Linked DNA regions of Posidoniimonas polymericola. The protein of the gene in region 1 binds, or shares a complex with, the protein of each later gene. Links are inferred from orthologs where the notes say so. Each region holds a gene or a part of one and is shown in the gene's direction. Other genes may lie near its edges.

Region 1 (7,481 bases):
TGGCTGCGGATGATGTCCCACTCCCGCCGCATCACCTGCTGCGACAGGCTAGCGAGGTCGCTCATCGCGACGTCCTGCTTGATGCGGTAGGACTGGCCAAACATCCCCTTGCGGTTGGCGCCGGTCAGGTGCAGCACGGCCTCGCGGAGGGCCTTGCTGGGGATGGTGCCGGTGTTGACCTGCGCGCCGCCCAGAACGTTGTTCTTCTCGATAATCGCGACGCTCTTGCCGAGCTTGGCAGCCTGGATGGCCGCCTTCTGGCCGGCGGGGCCGGTCCCGATAACGATGCAGTCGTACTTTTTCATGGCGGGGGCTCGGGTGGGGGCGGGCTTGAGCAATCGTCAGGGTAGCAAGCTAGCTAGACGGGGCAAGGGTCAGGCGGGACCGGGTCGGGCGCCCGGTGGCAGAGAACTCGTGGCAGAGTACTCGTGGCAGGGAGACCGTCGCGGGCGACGCTCGACCTCGCATGCGGGGCGGGCCCCCGTGCTAGCATCGGACGATCTTGCTCGCCGGGTTGAAAGTTACCTAACATCGCATGGCAAACGGATCCCGCCCCCGTTCTCGAATTGTGTGCCCGCGTGTCTCAAAGCCACGATACCGATCGCTCTTCGCCGTTGTCGCTGCAGCGCCTGACCGCGGCGTTTGCGCAGATGCTGGGAGATGCTCCGGCGGACGACGCCGATGCCCACGACCCGTCGACGGACCTGTCCGCCGGTTTCTCCGGCGCGGTCGACCCCGACGCCGTCTGCCCGAAGCGGATTGTCGAGGCGATCCTGTTTGTCGGTGCCGACGGGGGCCGACCTCGGACCGCCGAGGAACTCGCCGCCGCGATGCGCGACGTCACAACCGAGGACGTCCGCGAGGCGGTCGCGCAGCTCAACGCCGAGTACGAACGCGACGCCTCGGCGATGGTCGTCACCGACCGCGCCGAGGGCTACAAGCTGCAGCTCCGCGAGGAACTGGGCCGCGTGCGGGACAAGTTCTACGGACGCGTCAAGGAGGTGCGGTTGTCGCCCAAAGCGCTCGAGGTCTTGTCGGTGGTCGCCTACCGTCAGCCGACCACTGCGGCCGCAATCGACAAGGCCCGCGGCGTGCCAAGCTCGACGCTGCTCGCGCAGCTGGTCCGCCGGGGTCTGGTCCGCTGCGACTGCGGCGGCGACGGGCAGCCAAGCCGCTACTCGACCACCGGCCGCTTCCTGCGATTCTTCGGTTTGGATAGCGTCGAGCAGCTGCCGCGTGCCGCAGAACTCGACGACTGACTGCCGTTGGCGGGCCGGGCTACGGTTCGGTCAGTGTCTGTAAGGCGTTTGGTGGCAGCAGGTTATGGGCGTCCTGCGGGCTCTGCAGTAGCGTCGGTTTCGGACCCCGGCAGCTGGCGGGGCTTGATGCCGACTGGCGATCCTGCCACAACGGTTTGCTTGCGGCCGCTGACGCGGCCGGCTGGTGGGCGTTTTTTGCGTGCCCCACTTGCAAACGAAGTGCCCTGCACGACTCGTTGGGCGTCCCCTCGGCCGACTGCGCTGGGACCAACGCTGCCCGAACCGCGCTGTACGCCGCCCCACCCCGTCTATGCCCTCCAGCCGCAGCCGCGAATCGATCGCCGCCCTGCTCCGCCAGCACGCCCCCGTGCTGCTGCCGTCGCTGCTGGCGTGCGATTTCGCCAACCTCGCCAGCGAGGTGAAGGCGATCGAGGCCGCCGGCGCCCACGCCCTGCACCTCGACGTGATGGACGGTCACTTCGTTCCGAACCTGTCGTTCGGACTGCCGGTGGTCGAGGCGATCCGCGCGCTGACCGACCTGCCGCTGGACGTGCACCTAATGATCGACAATCCGGCCGAGTACGCCCAGCGCTACCGCGACGCCGGGGCCGACTGCATCACCGTGCACGCCGAGGTGCTCGACGACCCGCGGCCGCTGCTGGAGGAGATCCGCGCGTCGGGCGCATTGGCCGGGTTGTCGCTCAACCCGCCGACGCCGCTCGAGCAGATCCTGCCGGCCCTGCCGCACTGCGACCTGGTGCTCGTCATGAGCGTGATGCCGGGCTTCGGCGGGCAACAGTTCGACCCGGTCGCCCTCGAGAAGCTGAGCCGCCTCCGCGACGACCCAGACTGCCGGGCCCTGCTCGAGGTCGACGGCGGCGTCAATCAATCCACGATCGCCCGCTGCACGGCGGCGGGCGCCGATTTGTTGGTCGCCGGCACCGCGGTGTTTGGCGCCGACGACTACTGTGAACGCGTCGACTCGCTGAACCGGCTTGCCCGCTCGGGCCGCGCAGGTTAGCAGCCTCCTCAGGAAACCAACCGGGATGCTCCGCATTCTCCTCGTCACCCCCGGCGCCACCGAGTACGACCAGCAGGGCCGTATCCAGGGCAACCTGGACATCCCGCTGTGCGCGGACGGTCGCGAGCAGGTCGCCGACGTGATCGGCGAGCTGGGCGAATTCCATCCCGAGGCGGTGTACGCGTCGCCGTGCGAGTCGTGCGAGCAGACCGCCAAGGAATTGGGCGCCGCGTTTGACGTTCGGCCGAAGTCGGTGGAGAAGCTGGCCAACCTCGACCACGGCCTGTGGCAGGGGATGCTGATCGAGGACGTTAAGACCAAGCAGCCAAAGGTTTTTCGTCAATGGCGTGAGCAGCCAGAGACTGTCTGCCCGCCGCAGGGCGAGACCGTCCAGGCGGCCGAGGAGCGGGTTGGCGAGGTGCTCCGCAAGGTGCTCAAGAAGCACAAATCGCACGATTCCGTGGTGCTGGTCGTCCCCGAACCGCTTGCCAGCCTGGTTCGCCACCTGCTGCGGAAGGACGCGTTGACCGACTTCTGGGGGCGGGAGCCGGGGCACGCCAGCTGGGAGGCGATCGAGACCCCCGCCGCCATCGGTGGTGCGTAATTCCGCGTGGGGTCGCTGGTCCAGCTGCCGGCCTCCGATGGCATGGCCGGGCCGCTGACTGATTGGTATCATGGGGGCTTCGTGGGGCGACCGGCCCCGCCCCTCGATATAGGCCCGCGTTCGACGACAGATGCAACGGTCCCCCTCCATGGCGACAGGCGAATCGACTCCCACCGGCCCGCGTGAAAAGCGTGGCGTGCCCAGCGGGTTGTGGATCCGCTGCCAGGACTGCGGCGAGACCATCTTCCGCAAGACCGCCACCGAGCAGATGAACGTCTGCCCGATGTGCGGCCACCACATGTACCTTAGCGCGGTCGACCGCGTCAGGCACATGCTCGACGAGGGGACCTTCGAGGAGTGGGACGCGGACCTGATGCCGACCGACCCACTCGGCTTTGCCGACAAGAAGCCGTACGCCCAGCGGATCGTCGCCGAGCAGAAGCGGACCGGGCTGCGGGACGCGGCCCTGACCGGCTCGGGCATGATCCGCGCCCGGCGGGTGGCGTTCGGCGTCACGGACTCGGCCTTCATCATGGGCAGCATGGGCTCGGTGGTGGGCGAGCGGCTCACCCGCCTGGTGGAGCGTGCGACCGACCAGCACCTGCCGCTGATCATCACCAGCGGCTCGGGCGGCGGCGCCCGGATGCACGAGGGCATCTTGTCGCTGATGCAGATGGCGAAGGTCTCAGCGGCGTTGGCCCGCTACGACCAGGCCGGCGGCCTGTTCATCAGCGTGCTGACCAACCCGACGATGGGCGGCGTCGCGGCGAGCTTTGCCTCGCTGGGCGACTTGATCTTCGCCGAGCCGAAGGCGCTGATCGGTTTCGCCGGCCCCCGCACCATCAAGGCGACCCTGCGGACCGAGTTGCCCGAGGGCTTCCAGACGAGCGAGTTCCTGCTCGCTCACGGCTACATCGACCGCATCGTCCGCCGCGCCGACCTCAAGACCGAGATCGCCCGCGCGATCGACTACTGCGGCAAGTAACGGTGCGTCACGGTTCGCAGCTTCTTCTCAGCAACTGACGGCGGAAGCCGCCAGGATTCGGCGCACCACCAGTGAACTGTTAGCAGCACGCTGGCCGTCGGCTGTTAGATCGCCGGCGCCGGCTGCAGGATCGCGTCGCCAAAGACTTCGACCGCGCGGTCGGCGGGGAAGGGCGGGTAGGTCTTCTCCTGGTCGTAGTTTGAGTAAAACGCGCCGTCGACTGTGTCGTACACCAGCATGATCAGGTCGCCCGACGGGAGCTCGGCCTCGTCGGTCACGTAGTAGCGATCGCCGACGAGCGCCACGTAACGCGAATCGGGCGACCAGACAAAGTGCTCTCGCGTGCGATGGTGGGCGACTGGTCCGGGCAGAGCGGCCACCCGATTTTTCGCGTCTCACCGGATTGGCTATTACGCAGCAAGATATCGAAGTTGCGATCGATGTAGCACGCCCGCTCGTCGAGGACCGCCTCGTAGCGGCCATCAGGCGAGGTAGCAGAGGTCATCTTGCCGCGACCGCCGACGAGCAGGTAGGCGCCGAGCAGCACCAGCACCACGAGTCCAAGCACGCTCAGAATCGCTTTGTGCAAGTCAGAGAGTCGATTGAACATTGGCGGATCGAGGCGGTGACAGGTTGGGAACTACGAAGACACGAAGTGCAGCGCGGCCATCCAGTTCCTGCAGCTGAGGGCGGAAGCCTTCAGTCTTCGGTGCACATTGTGGGTACGTTTGGCAGCGTGGAAACCGCCGGCTACCGCCGGCGGCTGCTCTTGACGGTGGTAGCCATGTCGGTGGCGTCTATGCGCGGCCTTCTTTGGCTAGCTTGTACTCGAAGCTGTCGACCAGGGCGTCCCAGCTGGCTTGGATGACGTTCTCGTTGACGCCGACCGTGCCCCAGGTCTCGCCGTCGGAGTCGCGGGTCTCGATGATGACGCGGACGCTGGCGGCGGTGGCGGCCTCGCTGTTGATGACGCGGACCTTGTAGTCGACCAGCTGCATCTGGGCGAGCGCCGGGAAGCGGCCCTTGAGCGCCTTGCGGAGTGCGCCGTCGAGGGCGTTGATCGGGCCGTCCCCCTCGGCGACGCGGTGCTCGATCTCGTCGTCAATCGATAGCTTGACGGTCGCCTCGGTTACAGGGCCCTCATTCAAAGAAACGCCGCCGCGGCTCTCGGTCGAGACGTGGTACTTCACCAGCTCGAAGTGCGGCGCGAAGGTGCCGGCGATCCGCTGCACCAAGAGCGCGAACGACGCCTCGGCGGCCTCGAACTGGTAGCCCTGGTTCTCCAGCTCCACGACCTCGTGGAGGATCCGGTCCATCAGCTCTTTGTCCTCCTGCAGGTTGAGCTTGGTCGCCATCGCCAGGATGTTCGACCGGCCCGAGAGCTCGCTCACCAGCACCCGACGCTCGTTTCCGACGCTCTCGGGCGGGATGTGCTCGTAGCTGTGCGCGACGCGGTTGACGGCGTGCACGTGCATGCCGCCCTTGTGGGCGAACGCGCTGGCGCCGACGAACGGCTGGTTGATGCGGTAGCCCATGTTGGCGATCTCATACACGTAGCGGGAGAGCTCGGTGAGGTGCTCGGTCTGTTTCCCTCCCAGCACCTGATAGCCCTTCTTCTTGAGGCCCAGATTGGCCATCACGCTGATCAGGTCGGCGTTGCCGCACCGCTCGCCAAAGCCGTTGATGGTGCCCTGCACGTGCGTGGCGCCGGCGTCCACCGCGGCCAGGCTGTTGGCGATCGCCAGCTCGCAGTCGTTGTGCGTGTGGATGCCGACCGGCTTGTCGACCGCTTCTTGCACCAGCTTGACGTAGTGGGCGACCTCCTCCGGCATGGTTCCGCCGTTGGTGTCGCACATCACGATCCGCATCGCGCCGGCGTCGGCGGCCGCCGTGAGGGTCTGCAGGGCGTAGGCCTCGTTGATCTTGAGCCCGTCGAAGCAGTGCTCGGCGTCGTAGATCACCTCGCGCCCCTCGCCGACGAAGTAGGCGATGGTCTCGGCGATCATGTCGATGTTCTCTTGCTCGCTGACCCGCAGCACCTCGGCGACGTGGAAGTCGCTGGTCTTGCCGACGATGGTGACGACCGGCGCCTGGGAGTCCATCAGCGACTTCATGCCGGGGTCGTCGGCCGGCTTCATGCCGCGGCGGCGGGTCATGCCGAACGCGCACAACTTGCTGTGCTTGAGCGGGTCGGCGGCGATCCGCTGGAAAAACTCGGCGTCCTTGGGGTTAGAGAGCGGGTAGCCCCCCTCGACGAAATCGACGCCCACCTCGTCCAGCCGCCGGGCGATGAGCACCTTGTCGTCCAGAGAGAAGTTCACGCCCTCGCCCTGGGCGCCGTCGCGGAGGGTGGTGTCGTAGATTTCGATTTGCATGGCTGTCAGCTATTGGCTATCGGCTGTCGGCTGGCCCTTCTGCCGACAGCGGATAGCTGATAGCCGAGAGCCAACAAAAAAACCCCAAGACCGTTTTCGGCCTCGGGGCTGTGGATTGTAACGTTTTCCGTCAAACCGCCCTAAGGCCGCTGCTCCCGGGTAATCGCAATAATCCCGACAACCATGCGTCGGCGGCGGCTAGCGGGGGCAGGGGACACGTTTCGATAGACTCTCGGAGGGCTTGTGACGGTACTGCAAGGCTAATGCCCGGCGGCCGTGAAGTCAAACCGCGAACGGGGCGGCGGCGGTTGGTGGACAATATCGGCCCCGGAGCGGCGAATACGCCCAAGCAAATACGCCCTGCTACCGGCGCGGCCGAGCCCGCGGTTTGCGGGAGCTACGCTATATTGCCAGACACCCCGCCCCGGCCCGAGGTTCGGGGCGGCGGCGGACGAGCCAGGCTTTACCCAAGGCGATGCAATGGATTCGGACTACGACGCGGAACCAGAATCGGAACTCGTAATCGTCGAACAAGCCAAGCGACGGGGGGCCTCGCTTGTTAGGTCGATCCTCAGCCGCGGGCCCTACGCGGTCGCGCTGCTGGTGTTTGGCGTGCTCGGCTTCGGCTGGTTCGTCTACACGAACTGCCGGATCAACGTGCCCGACCGGCACATTGCGGTGCTGACCCGCAAGACGGGCGAGGACCTGACCAACGATCAGGAGCTCGCGCCCAACGCCGAGCACAAGGGGATGCAGCTGCAGGTGCTTTCCGAAGGGAGGTACTTCTACAACCCCTACTTCTGGAACTGGAAGGTCTACCCGATGGTAGAGATCCCGCGCGACAAGATGGGCGTGCGGGTCCGGCTGTACGGCGACGACCTGCCGTACGGCGACTTCATCGCCAAGAGTGAGAACAAGAACCAGAAGGGGATCATCGACGACGTGCTCAAGCCGGGCCGGTACGCGATCAACGCGATGGTGATCGACCGCGTCACGAAGCAAGAGGTTGGCGGCAACCGCAAAGGGCGGAGCGACTACGTCGAGGTGATCGAGCTGTGGGACCCCAAGATCATCCCGGCCGGCTACAAGGGGATCGTCACGAACCTGGCGGGTCCGATGCCCGACGAGCCCAACACGCTGCTGGTCGAGGCGGGCCGCCGCGGTCCGCAGCAGGTTACCTACGAGCCCGGCACGTACTACAAGAACCCCTACCTGTACCGGATCAACTCGATCGACA
Region 2 (7,581 bases), on another replicon or contig:
GCTCCTTGCCGACCTGCAGCCGGTCGGCGAACACCGCCACCCGCACAGTCCGGCGGATCGCGACGTCGTCCGGGCCGCTCCTCTCGTTCAGCGACGCCGCGCCGCCCGACTTGCCGCCGCTGCCGCCGTCAGCGGCCATGCTTGCGCCGGGGCCCATGGAAGTCGACTGGCCGCCGCCGGGCGAACCGGCCGCAGAGCCGCCGGCGGTCGCCGTGGCGCCCGTGGCGCCCGCCGGCTGGCCTGCGCCCGAGCTCACTGTCTGACCGGGCTGGCCAAACGCGGCTGCGTTGGGGGCGCCTGGCTGGCCATCGGCGGCTGACGGGATGGCGGAGTAGCCCCCTGGTGGTCCGGAGATCGTGCCTTCGTAGGGCCCAATCTGGTCGCCCGTCGCGGCTCCGCCCGCGCCGCCGGTTCCGCCAGCGGGGTAGGGGGTCGACGCGTACTCTCCCACGGCGTAGCCGCCGTCCGGCCCGCCTGCGCCGCCCGTTCCGCCGGCGTGCCCCGCGGCTCCGGAGTAGCCACTCGCCTCGGAAGCCCCTTGGCTGCCCGAGCGCCCACCCCCGCCGCCGACCGTGCCGGCGCCCAGCACCGTGGGGTCGTAGGGGTTGTCGCCAATGAGTTCGCCGTCGACTTCCGGAATCGCGAACGAGCCGCTGCCCGCCGAGAACGCCGTCGGCGCGGCTGACGCCAGCGCCTCGCGGCGGATCCGGGCGTTGTCGATCGCCCGCTGCGCGACGTTGGCGAGCTGCGGGTCGGGCGGAGCGAACTCGAGGGTCCAGTCGCCCTCGATCATCTCGTAGCCGAAGTCGGTGTCCCACGAACGGATTGCGGAGCGGACTTGGTAGTAGGCCCCGATGCCGTCGGGCCGGACCAGGATCAGCGGGTAGGGCTCGATGTTCTCGGGGGCTCCGCCCTGGGCGGAGTTGTTGCGGACCATGTGGTCGCGGGTTGCGCGCAGGGCGGCCGCCAGCGGGTTGCCCACGCCCAGCGGGCTGGCGAAGTCGTTCTCGGTGAGCTCGATCCCTTCGGGCTGCAGCACCACGCGGTCGGCCAGGCACTCGATGTAGATCGGCTGCCGGCGGGTGCCGCTGGCGCCCTGGTAAGGCACAACCGCGTACGAGCGGGTCTGCCCCTGGGTCGCCTCGCGCATCTGGGCGATATCCAGCTCGGAGTCCTCGATCAGCTGCTGCAGGCGGGCCAGCTCGCGCTCGGCCTGGGCGCGGTCGTCGTAGCGCTGGGAGTCGTCGGCGGCGAGCTCGAGCTCGGTCGCCTGGATCAGCTGCATCTCGTCCTGCAGTTTGCGGACGTGCTCCTCAATCTGGGCGATCCGCAGCTGGTCGGCCCGCTGGGCGGCGCGGACCTCCTCGGCCTTCTCCCGCAGGGCGGTGGCTTGTTCCTGGAGGCTGGCGAGCTGCTCGGCGTTGTCGTTATCGACGACGGGCGCGGCGGCCGCCTGGGCCTCGGCCCGCTGCTTCTCCTGCTTGGCCAGCTGCCGCGACACGTGGGACATCGCGACCAGCAGCACCACCAGGCCCCCCATCGTGCAGAGCAGCACGGCGAGGAACGGGAACAGGCTTACCGACGACGAATTGTCACGCGATTGCGTACGGCTCATGCCGCCTGTCCACTGAAGCCGCCGGTGGCGTGTCCCTCGCTGCCGCGACCCGAGCCGTTGTTGGTGACCCGGACGCTGAGCAGCTGGATCGCCGCGGAGAGGCTAAGGAGAGTTTCTTCGAAGTTGTGCGCGCGTCCCAGTGTGTCGAGGTTGCGGTTGAGGGCGTTCTCGAGCTGCTGCAGCTGCCCGGTCGACTCGACGACCTTCAGCAGGACCTCGCCCTGGCGGACGAGCTGCTCCTGGTGGTCGACCGTCGCGCCGGCGGCCTGGACGAGGGCGTTCTGCATCTCGGTGAGCAGGGTCTCGCTGCGGCCGATGAGCTTCTCCTGGCGGTCGGCGGCCAGCACCATCGCCTCGCCGAGGGCGGCCTCGACCTCGGTCAGGTGGCGGCGGTTCTCGCTGGCCAGCTCCTGCTCTGCCTGGGTGAGGACCTCGCCGTGTTGGTTGAGGGCTTCGACCAGCAGCTCGGCCATCCGCTCCAATCCACCCCGCAGGTTGCCGAGCAGGCCGTCGGCGCCCTGGGTGAGCTGGTTGGCGTGCTGGGCCACGGTCTGGCTGAGCATCTCGGACTGTTCGGCGACGCACCTGCCGAGGATCTCGGCCTGGTCGGTGGTGCTCTTGCCGAGCACCTCCGACTGCTGGGCGGCCGTGGCGGCGAGCGTCTGGACCTGGTCGCGGATGCCTGCGGCGAACTCGTCGGTCTGGGCGGTGAGCCCGCGGTTGAGCTCCTGCAGCTGCGACTCGATGCCGACCGTCAGGCCGGTCGCGTGGTCGCGCAGCCCGTCCTTGAGCCCGGTCACGAGCGCCTGCTTGAGCGTGTCGGTCGTGGCGGTCGTGACGCTGGCCCACTGGCTGTGGGTCTCGCTGACGGCCTCGGCCCAAAGGTCGATCTGGCGGGCGGAGATGGTCTCGACCGCGCGGACGACCTGCTCGCACATCTTGAGCACGGCGGCCGCGTTGGGGTCGTTGGCGCCGCCGTAGAGCTGGAAGCGGCCGACCAGGTCCTCGATGGCCCGCTCGTCGACCTCGGCCAGCAGGGCTTCTTCGCGGCCCTTCACAAACGACATCAGGAACGTCAGCACCAGCGACAACGCCAGCGCGATGGCCGTGGTGTCGAACGCCACGCTCAGGCCGGCGGTCACCGCGTCGAGAGAGCTCTCTAGCGCATCGGGCGAGAGCTTGCCGATGGCGATTGTGATGCCGATGACCGTGCCGAGGAAGCCAAGGATCGGGATCGCCCAGACGATGATTTTGGTCATGCCGTAGCCGCTGGCCATCCGCTCGTACTCGGTCGCCTCGAGCCGACGCAGGTCCTCCTCGATCGACTCGGCCGTCTCCTTGCGGCGGACCTGCTCCAGCGCCTGGCGGAGGCGGCGGATCATGTAGGTGCCCTGCAGGTAGGACGGCTGGTCACGCAGCTGCGCTAGCAGCGCGTCGGCGTCGTGGGCCTGCTGGCCGCCGGGCTGCTTCGGCTCGATCAGCCGGCGGTGCATGACGCCGAGCTGGCCGGCCAGTCCGGCCAGCCGCATCACCATGGCCGTGCAGCCGATGAAGAACATACCGGTGATAGCAAGCTTGATCAGGTTGCCCAGGTCGGCGCCGCCAGGGACGCCAAAGTACTGGTTGAGAAGCTGGTTCTTCAGCGCCGCAAGCAGCACGTAGAACGAGAGGCAGGCGAGCGCGCCCCAGATGATTGGGAGCTTGAGCAGCCAGTCGGCGGCAGAGGAAATTCGCGACACGGCAGGCGTCCTTTCAGGTCGTGCTAGCAGACATCGGGAGGCAGCGCGCTCGGATCTCGGGCACGCAGCCTCAGCCTTAACGACCAGATCGGCACAACCGGCAAAGCTTGTTGAGCCCAACTTGAGGAGAGCCGATGGCCGTAAGCTAGCTAACGAACGGCCAGCAAGCAGAGCGCGCACCGTCGAAGAGCGACTCTCTCATAGCCGGCGGCCTACGCCTCGGCGGCAGCCCCGCTGCCTAGGTCTGCCGTATCGAATGGCTGCGGGAACGCTTCCACTCCAGGGCAACCGCCGAGGCGTAGCTCGCCGACTGCGGTGCGCTGCTCGGCTAGGTAGCGCACGACTGCCCAACGCACGCGAACCTTGGCCGATCCTAAAAGTCAAACTTATCAGCAAAGTCTACGCACCGGCGGTCCGATACCTTCCTCTGTCACCAAGCCCGACTGCTTCGCCACGGGCGATGAAGAAACACCAGGCGGCCGCCCACCAAAACGGGGCGCTGCCGAATCGGCACACCAGGGGGGGCGCGGCCCGGTTGCGTGCGAAACGCATCAACCGGGCCGCTTTTTTTTGCGCCCTGTTAAAGCCCCACGATCATTACTACTCGGTGTAGGTGGCGTAGCACTTGGGGGTCTCCCACAAGCGGGCCTCGACAATCGGGAAGCCCGCGTCGCGCGTGAAGTTGTAGATCAGCTGCGCGATGCTCTCGGCCGTGGGGTTTTGGTCGATGAGGTAGAGCGGCTCGCCGAGCTCGGTCAACGCGCCGACAGCCGGGTCGTCCCGGTGCAGGATCATCCGGTGGTCCAGGTTCTCGTCGATCCAGGTGCTGACCACCTGCTTGATGTCCCCGAAGTCGAGCACCATGCCGCGGTTGTCGAGCGTCGGCGCCTCGATGGTGATGACCGCCTTGCCGTTGTGCCCGTGCAGGTGCCGGCACTTGCCCTCGTAGTTGAGCAGGCGGTGGCCGTAGCAGAAATCGATCTCGCGGGTGACTCGGAACATTGGGTTTGAAGTACTGGGTGGGCGGGGCTGTCGGTGGTGGAGCCTTGCGGACGTCAATCGATCACAACATATTGACCCTCCCCCCGCAAGCTCGGGTCCGTTTTTAGGACGGTTCCCGACGAACGACTTCCGAACGACAGCCCCGGAGCCAGCCGCCCATGCCAAACCACGCCGCCCGCCGAGACAAACTCCGCCGGCTGATCCGCAAGGCCAAGGCCGACGCGCTGCTGGTCACCAGCTTCAAGAACGTTACCTACCTAACGGGCTTCACCGGCGACGACAGCTACCTGCTGGTGACCCTCGACTCCGAGGTGCTGATCTCCGATAGCCGCTTCACCACGCAGCTGGAGGAGGAGTGCCCGGGGCTGGTGGTCGAGATCCGTGGCCCCGGCCGCGAGATGCTGGCTACGGTGCTCGATGTCGTCGGCGGGGCTAAGGTCGAGCGGCTTGGAGTCGAGGCCGACGCCATGAGCCTGGGGCTGCACAACCGCCTGCAAGAGCAGGGCGAGGGGCTCCGGCTGGTTCCGACCAACGGGCTGGTCGAGGAGCTGCGGACCATCAAGGACAAGGAAGAGATCGCCGCCACCCGGGTCGCCTGCGACCAGGCCCGGCGGGCTTTCGACGTGGTCCGTGCGGGTCTGACCGGCGGCATGACCGAGCTCGACGTGGCGGCGGAGCTGGAGTACCAGGCGCGGCGGTTCGGCGCGAAGGGGCTCAGTTTCCCACCGATCGTCGCGGTGGGACCCCGTGGCGCGTTGCCGCACGCCAACCCGACCAGCAAGCAGATCGGCGAGGACTACTTTACGCTGATCGACTGGGGCGCCAACGAGGGCCTCTACGTCAGCGACCTCACGCGGATGGTGGTGACCGGCAAGGTCTCGGCCAAGTTCAAGAAGATCTACGGCATCGTGCTGAAGGCGCAGCTAGCGGGGATTGCCGCCATCGGCCCGGGCGTCAAGTGTCAGGACGTCGATCGGGCGGCCCGCAGAGTTATCGAGAAGGCGGGCTACGGCAAGCAGTTTGGTCACGGGCTGGGCCACGGCACCGGGCTCGAGGTGCACGAGGGTCCGCGGCTGGCGATGAACCGCGAGGACGAGCTGAAGCCGGGCATGATCATCACGGTCGAGCCGGGCATCTACTTGCCGGGCTGGGGCGGCGTCCGCATCGAGGACGACATCCTGGTCACACGCACCGGGCACGAAGTGCTCACCGACGTGCCCAAAGAGCTCGCAGAGTGCTGCCTGGCCTAAAGGGGCTGGGCAGCCGGGCCGCGGGTCGGTTAGGGAGTGGGCCGATTTGCCCCAAGTTGTGCCTCAGGCAGGGGTTGCACACAGCGGTGGGCCTAGATTAGGCTTTCGGGTTTGGCGAGGGCTCCCCGTCGCCAGCTTGGGCGTGCCTGGCTCGCCCGTGTCCGACGGTGCACCGAAATGGCTTCCAAAGACAATTCTACGAATTCAGATAACGCGGAGAGCGATATGGCAAGTGGCGCCAACGGCGGCAGCGGCGACGTGTTTGACGTCCGCAGGGTCCGCAAGCTCGTCGAGTTGATGGACGAGCATGATCTGGCCGAGATCGTGCTGCAGCAGGGCGAGCAAAAGATGAAGCTGCGTCGCGGCCCGGATCCGACGGCGGTGACCGGCGTGCCGATGCAGGGGTACGCCCCCGTGGCCGCGGCAGCGCCAGGCCCCGCTGCGGCCGCGCCCGCCGGGCCGGCCCCAGCGGCAGAGCCGGCGGCCAGCGGCCCGGTGATCAAGAGCCCAATGGTCGGCACGTTCTACTCGTCTTCGAACCCGGAGTCGCCCCCCTTCGTGAAGGTGGGAGACCAGGTCGGCCCCGAGTCGATCGTCTGCATCGTCGAGGCGATGAAGGTCTTCAACGAAATCCCGGCCGAGTGCTCGGGCAAGATCACCGCCGTGCTCGTCGAAGACGGCGCCTCGGTGGAGTTCGGCCAGCCGATCTTCCAACTGGAAGGCTGAGCCAACGCCGCCGCGATCTCCGCCACCGCCCCCCGCCACCCTCTGACGCCCCGCCGACTCTGCCTGATGTACGAACGCATACTGATCGCTAACCGAGGAGAGATTGCCCTGCGGGTGATCCGGGCCTGCCGGGAGCTGGGCATCGGCACGGTGGCCGTCTACAGCGAGGCCGACCGCGGCGCCCACTACCTCGACCTTGCCGACGAGGCTTACTGCATCGGCCCCGCCAAGGCGGCCGACAGCTACCTCAAGATCGCCAGCATTATCAGCGCCGCCGAGGTGGGCAACGTCCAGGCGATCCATCCGGGCTACGGCTTCCTGGCGGAGAACGCACACTTCAACGAGGTCTGCCGGAGCTGCAAGATCGACTTCATCGGGCCCTCGCCCGAGGCGATGGCCCAGCTCGGCGACAAGAACTCCGCCCGCTCGATCGCCCGCGCGGCCGGCGTGCCGGTGGTGCCCGGCAGTGACGGGCTGATCAACAGCGAAGAGGAGGCCCTCCGCTTCGCCCACGAGGTCGGCTTCCCGGTGCTGATCAAGGCGGTCGCCGGCGGCGGCGGCAAGGGCATGCGGGTCGCGTCGAACGACCTCGCCCTCAAGTCGTCGCTGCAGCAGGCCCAGGCCGAGGCCGAGGCCGCCTTCGGCAACGGCGCGGTGTACCTCGAGAAGTACGTCCAGCACCCGCGGCACGTCGAGGTGCAGGTGCTGGCCGACGGCCACGGCAACGCGGTGCACCTGTGGGAACGCGACTGCTCCGTGCAGCGCCGCCACCAGAAGCTGATTGAAGAGAGCCCCAGCACGAGCGTCTCGGCCGAGACCCGCGCCGAGATGGGCGAGGCCGCCAAGCGGCTCATCCTGCAGGCCGGCTACCAGAACGCCGCCACCGTCGAGTTCATTGTGGACTCCGAGGGCAAGTACTACTTCATCGAGGTTAATGCCCGCATCCAGGTCGAGCACCCCGTCACCGAGATGGTGACCGGCATCGACCTGATCAAGGCGCAGATCGCGATCGCCTCGGGCGAGCCGCTGCCGTTCACCCAGGACGACATCAAGAGCAGCGGCCACGCCATCGAGTGCCGGATCAACGCCGAGGACCCGGCCCGCAACTTCCAGCCGTCGCCCGGCAGGATCGAGCGGCTGATTGTGCCCGGCGGCTTCGGGGTGCGGTTCGACTCGCACGCCCACAGCGGCTACGTCGTGCCGCCGTACTACGACTCGATGATCGGCAAGCTGATCGTGCACCAGCCGA
Region 3 (7,442 bases), on another replicon or contig:
GGGCTCCCCGTCGCCAGCTTGGGCGTGCCTGGCTCGCCCGTGTCCGACGGTGCACCGAAATGGCTTCCAAAGACAATTCTACGAATTCAGATAACGCGGAGAGCGATATGGCAAGTGGCGCCAACGGCGGCAGCGGCGACGTGTTTGACGTCCGCAGGGTCCGCAAGCTCGTCGAGTTGATGGACGAGCATGATCTGGCCGAGATCGTGCTGCAGCAGGGCGAGCAAAAGATGAAGCTGCGTCGCGGCCCGGATCCGACGGCGGTGACCGGCGTGCCGATGCAGGGGTACGCCCCCGTGGCCGCGGCAGCGCCAGGCCCCGCTGCGGCCGCGCCCGCCGGGCCGGCCCCAGCGGCAGAGCCGGCGGCCAGCGGCCCGGTGATCAAGAGCCCAATGGTCGGCACGTTCTACTCGTCTTCGAACCCGGAGTCGCCCCCCTTCGTGAAGGTGGGAGACCAGGTCGGCCCCGAGTCGATCGTCTGCATCGTCGAGGCGATGAAGGTCTTCAACGAAATCCCGGCCGAGTGCTCGGGCAAGATCACCGCCGTGCTCGTCGAAGACGGCGCCTCGGTGGAGTTCGGCCAGCCGATCTTCCAACTGGAAGGCTGAGCCAACGCCGCCGCGATCTCCGCCACCGCCCCCCGCCACCCTCTGACGCCCCGCCGACTCTGCCTGATGTACGAACGCATACTGATCGCTAACCGAGGAGAGATTGCCCTGCGGGTGATCCGGGCCTGCCGGGAGCTGGGCATCGGCACGGTGGCCGTCTACAGCGAGGCCGACCGCGGCGCCCACTACCTCGACCTTGCCGACGAGGCTTACTGCATCGGCCCCGCCAAGGCGGCCGACAGCTACCTCAAGATCGCCAGCATTATCAGCGCCGCCGAGGTGGGCAACGTCCAGGCGATCCATCCGGGCTACGGCTTCCTGGCGGAGAACGCACACTTCAACGAGGTCTGCCGGAGCTGCAAGATCGACTTCATCGGGCCCTCGCCCGAGGCGATGGCCCAGCTCGGCGACAAGAACTCCGCCCGCTCGATCGCCCGCGCGGCCGGCGTGCCGGTGGTGCCCGGCAGTGACGGGCTGATCAACAGCGAAGAGGAGGCCCTCCGCTTCGCCCACGAGGTCGGCTTCCCGGTGCTGATCAAGGCGGTCGCCGGCGGCGGCGGCAAGGGCATGCGGGTCGCGTCGAACGACCTCGCCCTCAAGTCGTCGCTGCAGCAGGCCCAGGCCGAGGCCGAGGCCGCCTTCGGCAACGGCGCGGTGTACCTCGAGAAGTACGTCCAGCACCCGCGGCACGTCGAGGTGCAGGTGCTGGCCGACGGCCACGGCAACGCGGTGCACCTGTGGGAACGCGACTGCTCCGTGCAGCGCCGCCACCAGAAGCTGATTGAAGAGAGCCCCAGCACGAGCGTCTCGGCCGAGACCCGCGCCGAGATGGGCGAGGCCGCCAAGCGGCTCATCCTGCAGGCCGGCTACCAGAACGCCGCCACCGTCGAGTTCATTGTGGACTCCGAGGGCAAGTACTACTTCATCGAGGTTAATGCCCGCATCCAGGTCGAGCACCCCGTCACCGAGATGGTGACCGGCATCGACCTGATCAAGGCGCAGATCGCGATCGCCTCGGGCGAGCCGCTGCCGTTCACCCAGGACGACATCAAGAGCAGCGGCCACGCCATCGAGTGCCGGATCAACGCCGAGGACCCGGCCCGCAACTTCCAGCCGTCGCCCGGCAGGATCGAGCGGCTGATTGTGCCCGGCGGCTTCGGGGTGCGGTTCGACTCGCACGCCCACAGCGGCTACGTCGTGCCGCCGTACTACGACTCGATGATCGGCAAGCTGATCGTGCACCAGCCGACCCGCGAAGAGGCGATCGCGTGCATGCTGCGGGCCCTCGCCGAGCTGCGGGTCGACGGCATCAAGACCGTCGCGCCGCTGCACCAGGAGATCCTCAGCCACTCGGCGTTTGCCGAGGGCCGGATCGACACCACGTTCGTCGAACGGACCTTCATGGCGGGGTAGCGGCCGTCCGCCCGGCGGGCCGCGGCCAAGGGGTTTGCCCGCCACGGCCGCGCGGCGGCCCCGTTGGCTTCCGACCATTAACGGCCCGCCCAGGCGACGCTAGAATACGGTCTCTGAAGCCCCTCCGTCTCATTCCCCCCTACGCCGGCGCCCGGCCGCCGGACCAGCCCCAACCACCCACACCATGTCCGAAAAGATCGAAAACACGCTGAGTCGCCCCGAACCCCTTGAGCACGGCTTCAAGAAGGCCGCGATCCTGTTCGCCGGCGGGCCCGCTCCCGCCGCCAACGCGGTGATCTCGGCCGCGGCGGTCTCGTTCTTGCGTAACGGCATCGAGGTGGTGGGCGTCAAGCACGGGTACTCGAGCCTGATCGAGTTCTCCGAGGACAAGCCGCTGGTCGAGGGCACGGACTACGTGATGATCGATCACCCGATGCTCAGCCGAACCCGCAGCAAGCCCGGCATTATGATCGGTACCGCCCGGGCGAACCCCGGCAAGCTGGTCTCGAGCCAGGAGCACCTGCAGGACCCCGAACGCGTGGCCCCGCTGAAGAACGTGTACGAGGGGCTGCTGTCGCTGGGCGTGGACGCGTTGGTATCGATCGGTGGCGACGACACGCTGAAGACCGCCAACAAGTTCAAGCTGTACCAGGACACGCTGCCGGAGGGCTCGCCCCGCATCCCGGTGGTGCACCTACCCAAGACGATCGACAACGACTACCGCGGCATCGACTTCACGTTCGGCTACTTCACCGCGGTCGACTTCATCGCCCGCGAGGTCCGCAACCTGCTTGCCGACGCCGAGGCGAACCGGAACTATTTCCTGGTCGAGTCGATGGGCCGCAGCGCCGGCTGGCTGGCGTACGGCGTGGCGATTGCCGGCGAGGCGAGCCTGGTAGTGAGCGTCGAGGACATCCGCGGCAAGTTCCGCGCAAAAGAAGAGTTCACCGACGCCGACGGCAACACGCACTCGCGCGACGTGATGAACATGAACGAGGTCATCCGCCGCATCGTGGCGACCATGACCACCCGCGAGCGCGAGGGCAAGAAATACGGCGTGATCGTCATCGCCGAAGGCCTGGCCGAGCTGCTCCCCTACAAGTACGTCGAGGGGGTGTCGCGCGACGACCACGGCCACATCAACATCTCGGCGATCAACCTCTACGAGCTGTTCTCCGACCTGATCGCCGCGGAGTACCAGCGTCAGACCGGCGCCAAGCGGTCGGTCAAGCCGGTCCAGCTCGGCTACGAGGCCCGCTGTGCCGAGCCCCACGCCTTCGACGTGATGCTCGGCAGCCAGCTCGGCGTCGGCGCTTACCGGTCGTTGGTCGAGAAGCGGCTGGACGGCGTGATGGTGTCGGTCGAGGGTCAGCTGCAGCTGGTCTACGTGCCGTTCGAAGAGCTGGTCGACCCCAAGACCCTGGTCACGGTGGTCCGGTACATCGAGGCCGACAGCGACTTCCGGAAGCTCACCCGCTTCCTCGAGACCTACGTCAACGAGGAAGAGTACGCCCAGTAGTCGCGGCGCGTTAGTCCGTGTAGGCGCATCCTGGATCTTCTGCCCCTGGCGATTGCATGTCGTTCCCTGAGCCGTTTTACCGCTGGCGTCCGCACCCCTGGCACGGACTCGACGCGGGCCCCAACCCGCCCGAGCTGGTCCAGGCCTACATCGAGTTAACCCCGTTCGACCGGGTCAAGTACGAGCTGGACAAGCAGACCGGCTACCTGCGGGTCGACCGGCCGAACCGCACGTCGGCGTTCTCGCCGACGCTGTACGGCTTCGTGCCGCGCACGTTCTGCGGCAAGCGGGTGCAGGACCTGATGCCGGGCGCCAAGGCCGGCGACGGCGACCCGCTGGACATCTGCGTCATCAGCGAGCGGCCGATCACCAACCCCGAGATCATCCTCAAGGCGCGGGTGGTCGGCGGCCTGCCGATGCTCGACAACGACGAGGCCGACGACAAGATCATCGGCGTCCTGGCCAACGACGCCATGTGGGGCGAGGTCAAGGAAGTCGAGGACCTGCCCAAGGTGCTGGTAGACCGCCTGCGGCACTACTTCAGCATCTACAAGTCGCTGACGCCCGAGGAGGCCGCCAAGGTCCGCATCGACCACGTCTACGGCCGCGAGCACGCCCTAAAGGTGATCGAGGCCGCCATGGCCGACTACCTAGAAGAGTTTGGCGAGTAGGCTGGAAGAGCTCGGCGAGCAGTCGGCCGCTCTAGAAGCCGATCTGCACCTGCGCACGCACCAGCAGCCCGTCGTCGCCTGGCAGCAGGTCGGCGCCGCTGCTGCTGACCGCCGAGCGGACCACGTCCGTGACGTCGAGCGACAGCTTGTTGATGCGGTCGTCCCGGCCGTCGCCCCAGTACCAGTTGAGGCCGCCGGACCGCTCGTACGAGTCGCCCATCATGCCGGAGACCTGCGACAGCCGGGCGTTGACGTCGAGCCGGCGGGGGATCAGGAAGCAGCCGACCTCGGCGTGGTAGCCGTAGTCGTACAGGCTACCGACGCCGAGCGCGCCGTCGGCACGGAAGTCGTGCAGAGAGCGCAGGAAGTACTCGCCGTTGACGCTCCAGCCCCGCCACTTTAGGCCGGCGTCGAACGACGCGACGAGGGTCTCGACCCCCAGCACCCGCACGCCGGGCGCCAGCGCCCCGACCTGCGAGAGGAGCGTGCCGTCGCTGAGCCGCAGGAAGCTGTCGTCGCCGAGCGGGAAGCCCGCGTCGGACCGGTCGCTCGACTTACTCAATGCCAGGCTCGCGCCGTAGCGGAGCACCGGCGAGGCGTGGCAGGCGTAGTCGGCGTCGCCATTGCCGAAGGGGCCCCAGGGGTCGAACGAGATGGCGCCGGCCGCGCAGAACCCGTCGTCCAGCGAGAACGACGGGTGCTGCGAGGTCCGCAGGCCGTTGGTCAGCGACCACTCGTGGTGGCAGAAGTCGCCGATATCGCCCCACAAATAGACGCCGTCGCTGAACGCGGGGCGGAAGTACTCACTCGCCAGCGAGCGGTCGACCATCCGCTGGAACCGCGACGACAGCAGCCACTGCCGGCAGGCAGCAACCTTCCACCGGCCGATCGCGACCTCGAGCCCCTCGGCAAACTCGTACGCCGCGTAGTAGGCAAGCTGGTCGACCTCCGAGGCGCCGTCGCTGTCGCCGTCGAAAATCAGGTAGTAACGCAGCTCCGGCAACACGGCCGTGCCAGAGATGTTGAGCCGCATCCGCTCGCTGTCGAACTCGCTGCGGTTGCGGACCGGGCGGGTGACGCCGGCCGAGTCAGTCCAGGCCGGCAGGTCGCGCGCGAAGCCGGTGTAGCGGAGCTGCAACCGCCCGCCGATGTACAGCGCGTAGGGTCGCTCCTGGAGGTCGGTCGAGCGGATGAACAGGCCCTTGTCGAACTGCACGCCGAGCTCGAAGTCCGGACCCTCCTGCCAATCCCCCGGGCCGGCGGCCAGCCACTCGCACGGCGCCGGCTCGCACGCGGCTGACAGGGCAGCCTCCGCGGCTTCGATCGGCGGCAGCGGCAGCACGTCGGCCGGCTGCGACCAAGCGGCGGCTGTGAGCAGCGACAGCACAAGAACGGCTGGCGTCCTGAAGCGGCGGGGTGAGGAGATTACGGGCATAGATTCCACGAGTCGTTCGGACGCCGCCTGGGCGCCAGCAGGCCGTGCCTGGGACGCCGTACTAACGGGTATCGACGCGCGTGGATGTACCGATAACGCCTATTGTCCGACTCGGCCGCGATCGGGGCGGCCGCTGCGGTAGGCGGGGCAGAGTTTTCCGACTGGGAAGACCGTGCGGCGGCGGGCCTCAGCCGTCTAGCGAGCCCTTGGTGCTCGGTACGCCGGTCATCCGGGGGTCGTGCTCGAGCGCCATCCGCAGCGCGCGGCCGGTCGCCTTGAAGATCGCCTCGGCGATGTGGTGGCTGTTGCGGCCGTGGTGCAGCACGATGTGCAGGTTGCACAGCGCGTTGCCGCTGAAAGCCCGCCAGAACTCCTCGACCAGTTCGCTGTCGAAGTCGCCGATCTTGGCCGCCGGCAGGGGGGCCTCGAAGTGCAGGTACTGCCGCCCGCTGAGGTCGATCGCCACGGTGGCAAGGGTCTCGTCCATGGGCAGGGTGAAGTGCCCGTAGCGGCGGATGCCGGCCTTGTCGCCGGCCGCCTGACGCACTGCCTGGCCGAGGCAGATGCCGATGTCCTCGACCGTGTGGTGGGCGTCGATGTGCAGGTCGCCGGCGGCCCGGACCGTCAGGTCGGTCGCGGAGTGCTTGGCCAGCAGCGTCAGCATGTGGTCGAGGAACCCAACGCCGGTCTCGAGTTCCGCGTTGCCGGCGCCGTCCAGGTCGAGCTCCAAGTTGATCTGGGTCTCACTGGTCTGGCGGTCGATTTTGGCGGTGCGGGCGGGCATTCTTCGGGATTCTAGCGGGATTGGAGTGGGGGGCGCCCGGGCGACTGCTGTCACGGGGCCGCCCTGAATGGTAGCAAGCAGGCGGGGGGGAAACGAGCAGATTGGCCCCCGCTACAGGACACCGCGGCTGGGGTTGAGGTTACCACCGCTATGCGCGGTATAATCGGGCTCTCGTCTGCTCGTCTGGTCCCACCGGAGGCTCGCCATGTGCCCGATGAAGAAATCCCCGTCGGAGTCGTTCCAGCAGCTCACCGGGGCGGTGTCGCTGTCCGCGGCGGCCCGCCGCACGGGGATCCCGCGCCGCCAGGTCCGTCAGTTGGTTCAGCAGGGGCGGCTGCCGTTTGTTCAGGTGCGGGGCCAGATCTGCGTCCCCGCGAAGGCCGTCCGCGAACTGAGCAGAGCCCCACGATTCCGCTAGTTAGTTTCGGGTCGCTGCGGCACGAGCGACTGCCGGCGGAAGCCGCAGCAGCCCCGAGGACCGAGGTTGCCGCGCGGCAGAGTGGCAACCTAACGGCTTCCGCCGCTGGTTACTGGAGAATAAGTAAAGGCCCGACGGCGTCATTTAGGCCCACTCGAGGCCGGTCTCGCCCTTGACGCGCTCCTCGAACTCGCCCAGCAGGCCGCCGATGACGTCCCAGCCCTGTGGGCGGCGGACTTCGATGTCGCCCTGCGGGTTGATCCGCACGATGGTCCCGTCGAGCACGCCGGCCGACGCCAGGTCGTCGTGGTGCAACTCGTCCTCGGCAATGATGCGGTCGAGGGTGGCGCCGGTCATCTCGATGAAGGACATCGCTTCTTCTCTGAATAGAGTCCAGGGTCCGCCTCAGCAATGCCCGTAGCATAACGTGGCGGGCAGAGGCTGGGCAAGCATCACGCGGCCACCGCTACAGCTTCCAGTCGGGCGCCATCGCGCGGACCAGCTCGGTGAAGCGGAGCAGGGTGGGGATGTCGATCTGCTCGGTGCGGGCGTCGGGGCCGAACTGCATCTCCGTCATCACCTGGTCAACCTGCT
Region 4 (7,435 bases), on another replicon or contig:
CGAAAGGTTGTGGTCTTGGAGAAGTAGACGACCACGTTAGTGTCGTGATCAGGCGGCAAGACAGAAAACGCATTGATAGGCTCGGCGACGAAGAAGTCGCCGCCGTTGGTCTTTGCAAAGTATTCGCGGATTGGGCAGTCCATGCGACGTATCGTAGTCGATTGGCGGGTGCCCGGGGCGCTCCTGCTAGGGAAGCCCCGGAGAGGTACTCGTCAGCGTTAGTACATCGCGGGGGCTTCCGCTGCTGCGGAGCGCCCCCGGCACCCGCCGGATTTCTTCTTCGTTGCCCCCTCTGTGACCTCTGTGCCCTCTGTGGTTAAATCGGCGTCAGCAACGCCCCCCCACGGTTCCCCCTCGTTGTGTCCGACGCCGCTCCTATGCCTGCTGCTGCCTCACCCCGTGTTTGTGTTTACTGCGGTTCGAGTCCTGCCTGCGACGCGGCGTTCCTGGAGGGCGCGCGGCGGTTGGGGCGGGTGCTGGCCGACGCGGGGATTGGCGTGGTATACGGCGGGGGCGGGATCGGCTCGATGGGCGAGCTGGCCGAGGGCGTGCTCGAGCGGGGCGGCAAGATTACGGGCGTGATCCCGCGGTTCATGATCGAGCTCGAGTGGGCCCACTCGCGGCTCGAGGAGCTGCAGGTGGTCGAGGACATGCGGACCCGCAAGCACCTGATGCTCGAGGGGAGCGCGGCCGCCATCGCCCTGCCGGGCGGCTGCGGCACCTTCGAGGAGCTGATGGAGGCGATCACCCTCAAGCGGCTCGGCATCTACCTGCAGCCGATCGTGCTGGTCAACCAGCGGGGCTACTTCGACCCGCTAATCACGATGCTCGAGCGGGCCGCCGCTGAGCACTTCATGGCCGACAAGCACCTGCAGATGTGGACCGTGGTCGACGAGCCGGAGGACGCACCGGCGGCGATCGCCGACGCCCCGGCTTGGGACGCCGACGCGCGGCGGTTTGCGAATTTGCGGGATCAGGCTTAGGCTAGGAATAGACTGCCGAAGCCACTCGGCTGCTGAGAATCCGCCTTCTCGAATGGAAACCGGAAATGAAATTCTCGCTACAACCTGTCATCGTTTCCGCCCTTCACATCGCAGTGCTAGTGGGCTCAACCAGCGCCGAGGATTTCGTTGTGACAATGCTTTCGAACGGTGAAGAACTCAGCCGTTCTCGGCTCTCGATAGAGCCGGATGCCGCAACTTTGCGTGTTGGGGATGAGGTCGAATCGTTTGACTTGAAGGGCACTCGGTGGCTTGATGGCAGGAGCGGCGTATGGGTGACTCTAGCGCAGTGTGAAGCTTGGGCCAAACAGACCGTGGCGATCACAAAGCAGAGCGTCGCCGACGCGCCGGCCAATATTCGTCAGTTTGTGTCGTGGACGATCGAGCCGTCATTCGAGATACAGGATCGCGGTGCCGGCACGCTGACCTTGACTTCAGGGGTTGTCGACTACGCCATCGCAGGGGAGCAGCGCGAAGAAGGCCTCTCGAACTTCTTCCGGTACGCGAAGTTGAATGCGTACAAGAAGGCGATGGTTGAGAGGAAAGTCGCCCCGTTCGCAGAATTGAAGGTGATAGAAGAACTCGAGCGTCGTCGGCTGTTCCCGGTTGTGATGTCAGTTGAGATTCCCGGAGTTCCTAGTGCGCCTGCGTTCGAGATTCGCACCGAGGCGGTAGCCGATTGAGTGACCTGCGAACCTGCAGGATTTCCGCGCGGCTTGTGCGCGGCTCGGAGAACCGCGGGTACATTGGCGGCTACGCTCGCCAGCCGCCGGGCGGCCGGCGGCAGTCGTCGTGGTTGTAGGCCTCGACCTCGAACGGGTTGTCGCGGTAGGGCCGCGGTGAGCGTCGCAGCCAGAGCCAGACCGAGCAGCCGATGTAGGCCGGGCCCATCAGCGGGCCCCAGCGTTCGAACTGGCGGACGTGCACGTGCTCGTGCTCGCGGGCCAGGTCGAGCGCGGCGGTGGTCTGGCCGAGGATCGTGTGGCCGAGGGTCATCGCCATCGCCCCGCCGATGCCGGGGACCCGCTCTAGCAGCCAGCGGACCAGGCCGCCGTGGAACTCGAGGGCGCCGCGGCGGAGCTGGGCGCCGCCGCCGGTCGCCAGTCCGAGCACCCCCACCAGCACGCCCAGCAGCGTGTAAGGGCTGGCCCAGACTAGCTTTAGGATTCGGGCGAAGGGGCAGCACACGGGCGGTTCGGCCTTTGCGGGGCCGCCGGAGGGGGATAAACTGGGGGGCTGTCCTCGGGACGGTTCCGCCCCCTGTCACGCCTGGGGTCGCGAACACCGTAAGTGGCGCGGCATCCTCGGCGTGCGTTCATGACGGGGCCGCCCGCAGCCCCCGGCTCTGTCGGGGGCTGGATTGATTCCGAACAAACGAACACGAAGCAGATCCCTCGGCAGAGCCGGGGGCTACGAGTCTTGCCGTAGGCTAACCGATCGAGTGGGCTTCCAGGAAGCGCAGGGCGGCGGCCACGACGAAGACCGACGCGTCGCCGGAATGGCGAGAAAGGGCCGAGTGTGGCTGCAGCGAACGAGATGGTCGGCGAGTACCGCCTGTTCTACTTGATCAGGGCGGGCGCCACGTTCGAGATCTGGGCGGTGCGTCACCGCTCGGAAACCGAGGCCTACGCCATCAAGTTTCTCAAGAAGGGCTCGAAGTACAGCCGCACGACGGTCGCGGAGTTGAAGCACGAGTTCAACGTCGGCAAGGCGCTCGACCACCCGTCCGTTATCGAGACCCACGACTTCGGCGTGGCGAAGGAGGGCGCGTGGCTGCGGATGGAGCTGTTCAAAGAGCTCAGCATCAAGCAGCAACTGGTCGCCTGCAAACAGACGCCCGCCCTCAAGACCAAGCTCACCTACCGGATGAAAGAGATCCTCACCAAGTGCGCGGCGGGCATCGCCCACATGCACGAGAAGGGGTGGGTGCACCGCGACATCAAGCCAGACAACTTCTTGCTGAGCGACGCGACCGACGTGCGGTTGATCGACTTCACGATCGCGGCCAAGCCGACCGGCGGGCTCGGCAAGCTGCTCGGCGGCAAGACCAAGATCCAGGGCACCTACAGCTACATGTCGCCCGACCAGATCCGCGGCAACGGCGTCGACCCGCGTGACGACGTCTACAGCTTCGGCTGCATGGTGCACGAACTGATGTGCGGCGCGCTGCCGTTCACGGCCAACAGCCCCAACGAGCTGATGCAGAAGCACATCAAGAGCCGCCCGCCGTCGCTGGTCGTGGCGGACAAGAACATCAACCCCGACTTCGCCGCCTACGTGCAGCGGATGCTCGCCAAGGACCGCAAGGAGCGGCCGGAGAGCATGAAAGAGGTGATGATGAAGATCAAGGCCGACCGCATCTTCTACCAGACGCCCGACCCGCCGGCCGAGGGCGCCGAGGACGCCGCGCCGGAAGAGGACGAGGGCTAGAAGACCAGTACTCCCTCCCCCTCTGGGGGAGGGCCGGGGAGGGGGTGAAGTAGGTACACGGCTCGCCAGTGAAATGGCAGACCCGGTACTCGACACACCCCCACCCTAACCCTCCCCCAATGGGGGAGGGGATAACAATCGACAAGAACCAAACGACCAACCATGCAGCAACTCGAATTCGAACAGCCGCTCTACGAGCTAGAAGACAACATCCGCGAGCTCGACGCCGTGGCCGACAAGACGGCCGAGCAGCACGAGCGGCTGCGGGCGCTCAAGAAGGAGCTGCTCGACAAGACTCGCGACCTGTACTCCGACCTCGACCCGTGGGACACGGTCCGCGTGGCGCGGCTGCAGGACCGGCCGAAGTTCACCGACTACGTCGACACGGTGTTCGAGGAGTTCGTCGAGCTGCACGGCGACCGATTCTTCGGCGACGACCGCGCCCTGCGGACCGGCTTCGCCAAGCTCGACGAGCACAAGGTGATGGTGGTCGGCCACCACAAGGGGAAGACCTTCAAAGAACGCACCGAGTGCTACTTCGGCTGCGCCCACCCCGAGGGCTACCGCAAGGCGATGCGGAAGATGAAGATGGCCGCCAAGTACGGCATGCCGATCATCTGCTTCATCGACACGCCTGGCGCCTACCCCGGCATCGGCGCCGAGGAACGCGGCCAGGCCCAGGTGATTGCCGAAAGCATGCTCGAGATGTCGCGCCTGCCGACGCCGATTATTTGCGTGGTGATCGGCGAGGGGGGCTCCGGCGGTGCGCTGGGCATCGGCGTGGGCGACCGCGTGGCGATGCTGCAGCACGCTTACTACTCGGTGATCAGCCCCGAGGGGTGCGCTGGCATCCTCTGGAAGAGCCACGACTTCGCCGAGAACGCCGCCCGCGCGCTGCGGCTGACCTCCAAGCACCTGTCCGAGCTGGGCGTCATCGACGACGTGATCGAAGAGCCGGTGGGCGGCGCGCACCGCGACCACTACCAGATGGCCGCGCGGCTGAAGATGTACCTCGGCCGCACGCTCCGCGAGCTGGTCGACATCCCCACCGACGAGCTGGTCGCCCAGCGGTACGAGAAGTTCCGCAACATGGGGCAGTACTTGGAAGGCGACCAGGCTTAAGGGTAAGACGCATGGGTCTTTTTGACTGGCTATTCCCGCGCAAACCCCCCGCTGAAATGGCAGGTCCAGAGCAGGCAGTGATTGTTTACTTCCAGTACTCTGGCCCGGACTTGGAGGACCTCTTCACGCTGGAAGAGCGGCTTGAGAAGGCCATCGCGAAAGAGGGCGTTGGGGAATACGATGGGAATGAAGTTGCTGTCGATGGCAGGGACGGCTATCTGTACATGTACGGGCCGGACGCCGATCGACTGTTCGAAGTCGTGAAGCCTGTTCTTGCGGCGTCGTCCGAGATTGGGAAAGCGGTTGCCCGCCTGCGATACGGGCCGCCTGAAGATGGTGTGAGAGAGACTCATGTACGCATCTGATCGTCGACGCTTCAGCGGATGAGCCGGGCAGCGAGTCGAAAACGGGGGCTGGCTCGAAGCGTCGTTGGAGCGTGAAGGCGAGCCGCGTAAGACCGCGCCGTGGCTGTCCCCGTTTTCGACGCACCCTTCGCGTGGCCCGCTTGAGATCGGGACAGGCACACGACCGCAGCGATGCCCTCACCAGGGCGAGCCGCCTTCGTGCGGTCGAGAGCCAGCCCCCGTTTCAAGCTCGCTGACCGCTGCGTGTTAAACCGACGCCAGCAGCTCGGCGTGCACCGGAAACAGCCCGTGGACAAATCGGAGCTTCTCACGGACCGGCTCGTTGACCACCTCGGGGACCAGGTCGGTGAGGCCCATCGTGCGGTTGATCTCGTTGAGCGTGAGCCCGGCCTCGATGTAGGCGTCGAGCAGCTCGTCGAGGTCGGCGCCGCGGCGGACCGACAGCGAGCGGACACTCTGGTGCTCCAGCGTGTCGAGCACCGCCCGCATGTCGAGGTAGAAGCCGCAGGTTTCTGCGAAATCTTCCCACGGGTGGCTCGACGCGTACTGGCTGATGTAGTTGGCCTGCCAGTTGGGGTCGGGACCCTCGGCGTAGTAGCGGTCCATCGCCTCGCCGTAGGGCGGGTTCTCGTGGTCGCCAAATAGCCGGACGCAGTCGTCGTGGGGCGCTTCGTTCTCCACCAGCCGCATCCACAGGAAGTGACCCACCTCGTGCCGGAAGTGCCCGATGATGGTCCGCTGCGGCTCGCCAAACTGCTGGCGGCCCTTTTCGCGGACCACCGGGTCGGCCTCGGCGAGGTTGATCGTGATCACGCCGTCGGCGTGGCCGGTAATGATGTGCTCGTCGGGCGTGTCGGCCAGGAACCGGTAGGTGAGTGGCGGCTCGGCGTCGAGCTGCTGGTCGGTCACGCCGATCAGGGCCAGGTCGTAGTGCAGCCGGCGCTTGCCGCGCTCGAGGGCCCGCCACTGCGTGAGGTTGCGGGCGTCGGACGGATCAGGGGCATGCGTGGTCCGCTGGCAGCCGCGGCACAGGGCGCCAGATCCGGCGTCGGCGGAGACCATCGCGTTGCAGACCTCGTAGGCGTCGCGGTTGGCGCAGGGCTGAAGCCTTTGCCCGCAGCCGGGCGTCTCGCACTGGCCGGACTTGGAAACCGAGGTCACCGCGCGGCACGCGTCGCACCAACCAACCGTGCGTCCGCAGGTGTGGCAGTGGGTGTTGGTGAAGAACAGCGTTGCTCCGCATGAGCAGTCGTAGGTACGCATCGGATGTGCCGGGGCCGGTAAGGGGAGGGAATCAGGATGTTCCGCGGAATGCGAATGCCGTGCCGTCGGCAATATCGGGAGCCGGCGGGCGGTCTTGGCAGCGCGGGCGGGCGTCCGTCCTACTAGCGAGGTGGTCAGAAGGCGATCATTGTGACGCAGGGCGAGCCAACCTCAGCCCGCCACGGCCTCCTCCACCTCGTGCGGCGCGGCCCTGTCGGCGCGATGCTCGTGGGTCCGGGTGATGAGCCGGGCCGAGCGGCCCCGCGTCACGTAGCTCCACGCCCACTGCATCAGCACCAGCACGCGGTTCTGGAAGTTCACCAGCTGCATCAGGTGCACGAACAGCCACGTCAGCCAGGCGAAGAAGCCGGCGAACTTGAGCTTGCCCATGCTGACCACCGCCGCCGAACGGCCAACGGTCGCCATGGAACCCATGTCGAAGTACTTGAAGGGCTTGGTCGGTTGGCCGCGGAGCAGGTTCTTGATCCGCTTGGCGGCGTGCTTGCCCTGCTGAATGGCGACCGGCGCCACGCCGGGCAGGGGGCGGCCGTCCTTGCCGGTGAAGCTGGCCATGTCGCCGATGACCATTACCTCGTCGTGCCCGGCGAGGCTCAGGTTCTCGTCGACAGCGACGCGGCCCGCGCGGTCTGCCTGCAGGCCGGCCGCGTCGGCCAGCCGCCGCGCCAACGGCGAGGCCGCGACGCCAGCGGCCCACAGGATCGTCTCGGCCTGAATCGAGCTGGCGCCTGTGTCGTTTTCGATCTCGACGCAGTCGTCGGTGATTTTCGTGACGCGGACCCCGGTGTGGACCTCTACGCCCAGCCGGTCGAGGAACGCGCTCGCCTTCTCCGACAGGCTCTCCGGGTAGACCGACAGCACCCGCGGCGAGGCGTCGATCAGCACGATGCGGGCCTCGGCCGGGTCGATGCTGCGGAACTCGCCCTTGAGCGTGTGCCGCGACAGCTCCGACAGGGCGCCTGCCATCTCCACGCCGGTCGGGCCGCCGCCGACGATCACAAACGTCAGCAGCCGGCGGCGTTCGGCCGGGTCTTCGATGCGCTCGGCCTGCTCGAACGCCGAGAGCACCTGGGCGCGGATCTCCGTGGCGTTGTCGAGCGTCTTGAGGCCGGGGGCGTGCTCGGCCCACTCGTCGTGCCCGAAGTAGCTGTGGGTCGAGCCGGCCGCCACAATCAGGTAGTCGTACGGCAGCTCGCCTTCGGCGAGCAGTAGGCGCCGGCGGTCGAGGTCGAAGTC

What was found.
Region 2: the proteins of accD (region 1) and accB are in contact, whole or in part, in a solved structure (PDB 8UXZ), measured with the Escherichia coli proteins. The link is inferred for Posidoniimonas polymericola from one-to-one orthologs.
Region 3: the proteins of accD (region 1) and accC are in contact, whole or in part, in a solved structure (PDB 8UXZ), measured with the Escherichia coli proteins. The link is inferred for Posidoniimonas polymericola from one-to-one orthologs.
Region 4: the proteins of accD (region 1) and Pla123a_RS10180 are in contact, whole or in part, in a solved structure (PDB 8UXZ), measured with the Escherichia coli proteins. The link is inferred for Posidoniimonas polymericola from one-to-one orthologs.

What each region holds. Positions count from the first base shown.
Region 1 is NZ_SJPO01000008.1:253,139-260,619, forward strand. The notes cover bases 2,056-4,941. They hold accD (acetyl-CoA carboxylase, carboxyltransferase subunit beta), read left to right. Parts: upstream 2,056-3,014; coding sequence 3,015-3,869; downstream 3,870-4,941. Other genes in these bases: rpe (ribulose-phosphate 3-epimerase), read left to right, coding at 2,056-2,280; Pla123a_RS17030 (histidine phosphatase family protein), read left to right, coding at 2,306-2,884; Pla123a_RS17040 (hypothetical protein), read right to left, coding at 3,974-4,174; Pla123a_RS17045 (hypothetical protein), read right to left, coding at 4,144-4,479; cimA (citramalate synthase), read right to left, coding at 4,667-4,941. In the rest of the region: sthA (Si-specific NAD(P)(+) transhydrogenase), read right to left, coding at 1-305; SMC-Scp complex subunit ScpB, read left to right, coding at 615-1,259; more of rpe, read left to right, coding at 1,570-2,055; more of cimA, read right to left, coding at 4,942-6,244; Pla123a_RS17055 (SPFH domain-containing protein), read left to right, coding at 6,725-7,481.
Region 2 is NZ_SJPO01000014.1:28,967-36,547, reverse strand. What follows is about bases 4,596-7,581. They hold accB (acetyl-CoA carboxylase biotin carboxyl carrier protein), read left to right. Parts: upstream 4,596-5,831; coding sequence 5,832-6,332; downstream 6,333-7,581. Other genes in these bases: accC (acetyl-CoA carboxylase biotin carboxylase subunit), read left to right, coding at 6,399-7,581; Pla123a_RS22235 (M24 family metallopeptidase), read left to right, coding at 4,596-5,606. Also shown: Pla123a_RS22250 (hypothetical protein), read right to left, coding at 1-1,615; Pla123a_RS22245 (MotA/TolQ/ExbB proton channel family protein), read right to left, coding at 1,612-3,354; Pla123a_RS22240 (6-pyruvoyl trahydropterin synthase family protein), read right to left, coding at 3,955-4,356; more of Pla123a_RS22235, read left to right, coding at 4,515-4,595. UniProt on the Escherichia coli protein: This protein is a component of the acetyl coenzyme A carboxylase complex; first, biotin carboxylase catalyzes the carboxylation of the carrier protein and then the transcarboxylase transfers the carboxyl group to form malonyl-CoA.
Region 3 is NZ_SJPO01000014.1:23,382-30,823, reverse strand. What follows is about bases 1-2,847. They hold accC (acetyl-CoA carboxylase biotin carboxylase subunit), read left to right. Parts: upstream 1-674; coding sequence 675-2,021; downstream 2,022-2,847. Other genes in these bases: Pla123a_RS22220 (6-phosphofructokinase), read left to right, coding at 2,206-2,847; accB (acetyl-CoA carboxylase biotin carboxyl carrier protein), read left to right, coding at 108-608. Also shown: more of Pla123a_RS22220, read left to right, coding at 2,848-3,540; Pla123a_RS22215 (inorganic pyrophosphatase), read left to right, coding at 3,597-4,211; Pla123a_RS22210 (hypothetical protein), read right to left, coding at 4,243-5,646; imidazoleglycerol-phosphate dehydratase HisB, read right to left, coding at 5,834-6,430; Pla123a_RS22200 (excisionase family DNA-binding protein), read left to right, coding at 6,645-6,848; Pla123a_RS22195 (hypothetical protein), read right to left, coding at 6,993-7,220; 16S rRNA (adenine(1518)-N(6)/adenine(1519)-N(6))-dimethyltransferase RsmA, read right to left, coding at 7,315-7,442. UniProt on the Escherichia coli protein: This protein is a component of the acetyl coenzyme A carboxylase complex; first, biotin carboxylase catalyzes the carboxylation of the carrier protein and then the transcarboxylase transfers the carboxyl group to form malonyl-CoA.
Region 4 is NZ_SJPO01000004.1:268,183-275,617, reverse strand. What follows is about bases 2,734-5,573. They hold Pla123a_RS10180 (acetyl-CoA carboxylase carboxyltransferase subunit alpha), read left to right. Parts: upstream 2,734-3,593; coding sequence 3,594-4,553; downstream 4,554-5,573. Other genes in these bases: Pla123a_RS10170 (zinc-binding metallopeptidase family protein), read right to left, coding at 5,165-5,573; Pla123a_RS10175 (hypothetical protein), read left to right, coding at 4,565-4,918; Pla123a_RS10185 (serine/threonine-protein kinase), read left to right, coding at 2,734-3,431. In the rest of the region: Pla123a_RS10205 (hypothetical protein), read right to left, coding at 1-143; Pla123a_RS10200 (LOG family protein), read left to right, coding at 378-983; Pla123a_RS10195 (hypothetical protein), read left to right, coding at 1,049-1,684; Pla123a_RS10190 (hypothetical protein), read right to left, coding at 1,755-2,189; more of Pla123a_RS10185, read left to right, coding at 2,520-2,733; more of Pla123a_RS10170, read right to left, coding at 5,574-6,181; Pla123a_RS10165 (NAD(P)/FAD-dependent oxidoreductase), read right to left, coding at 6,353-7,435. UniProt on the Escherichia coli protein: Component of the acetyl coenzyme A carboxylase (ACC) complex. First, biotin carboxylase catalyzes the carboxylation of biotin on its carrier protein (BCCP) and then the CO(2) group is transferred by the carboxyltransferase to acetyl-CoA to form malonyl-CoA.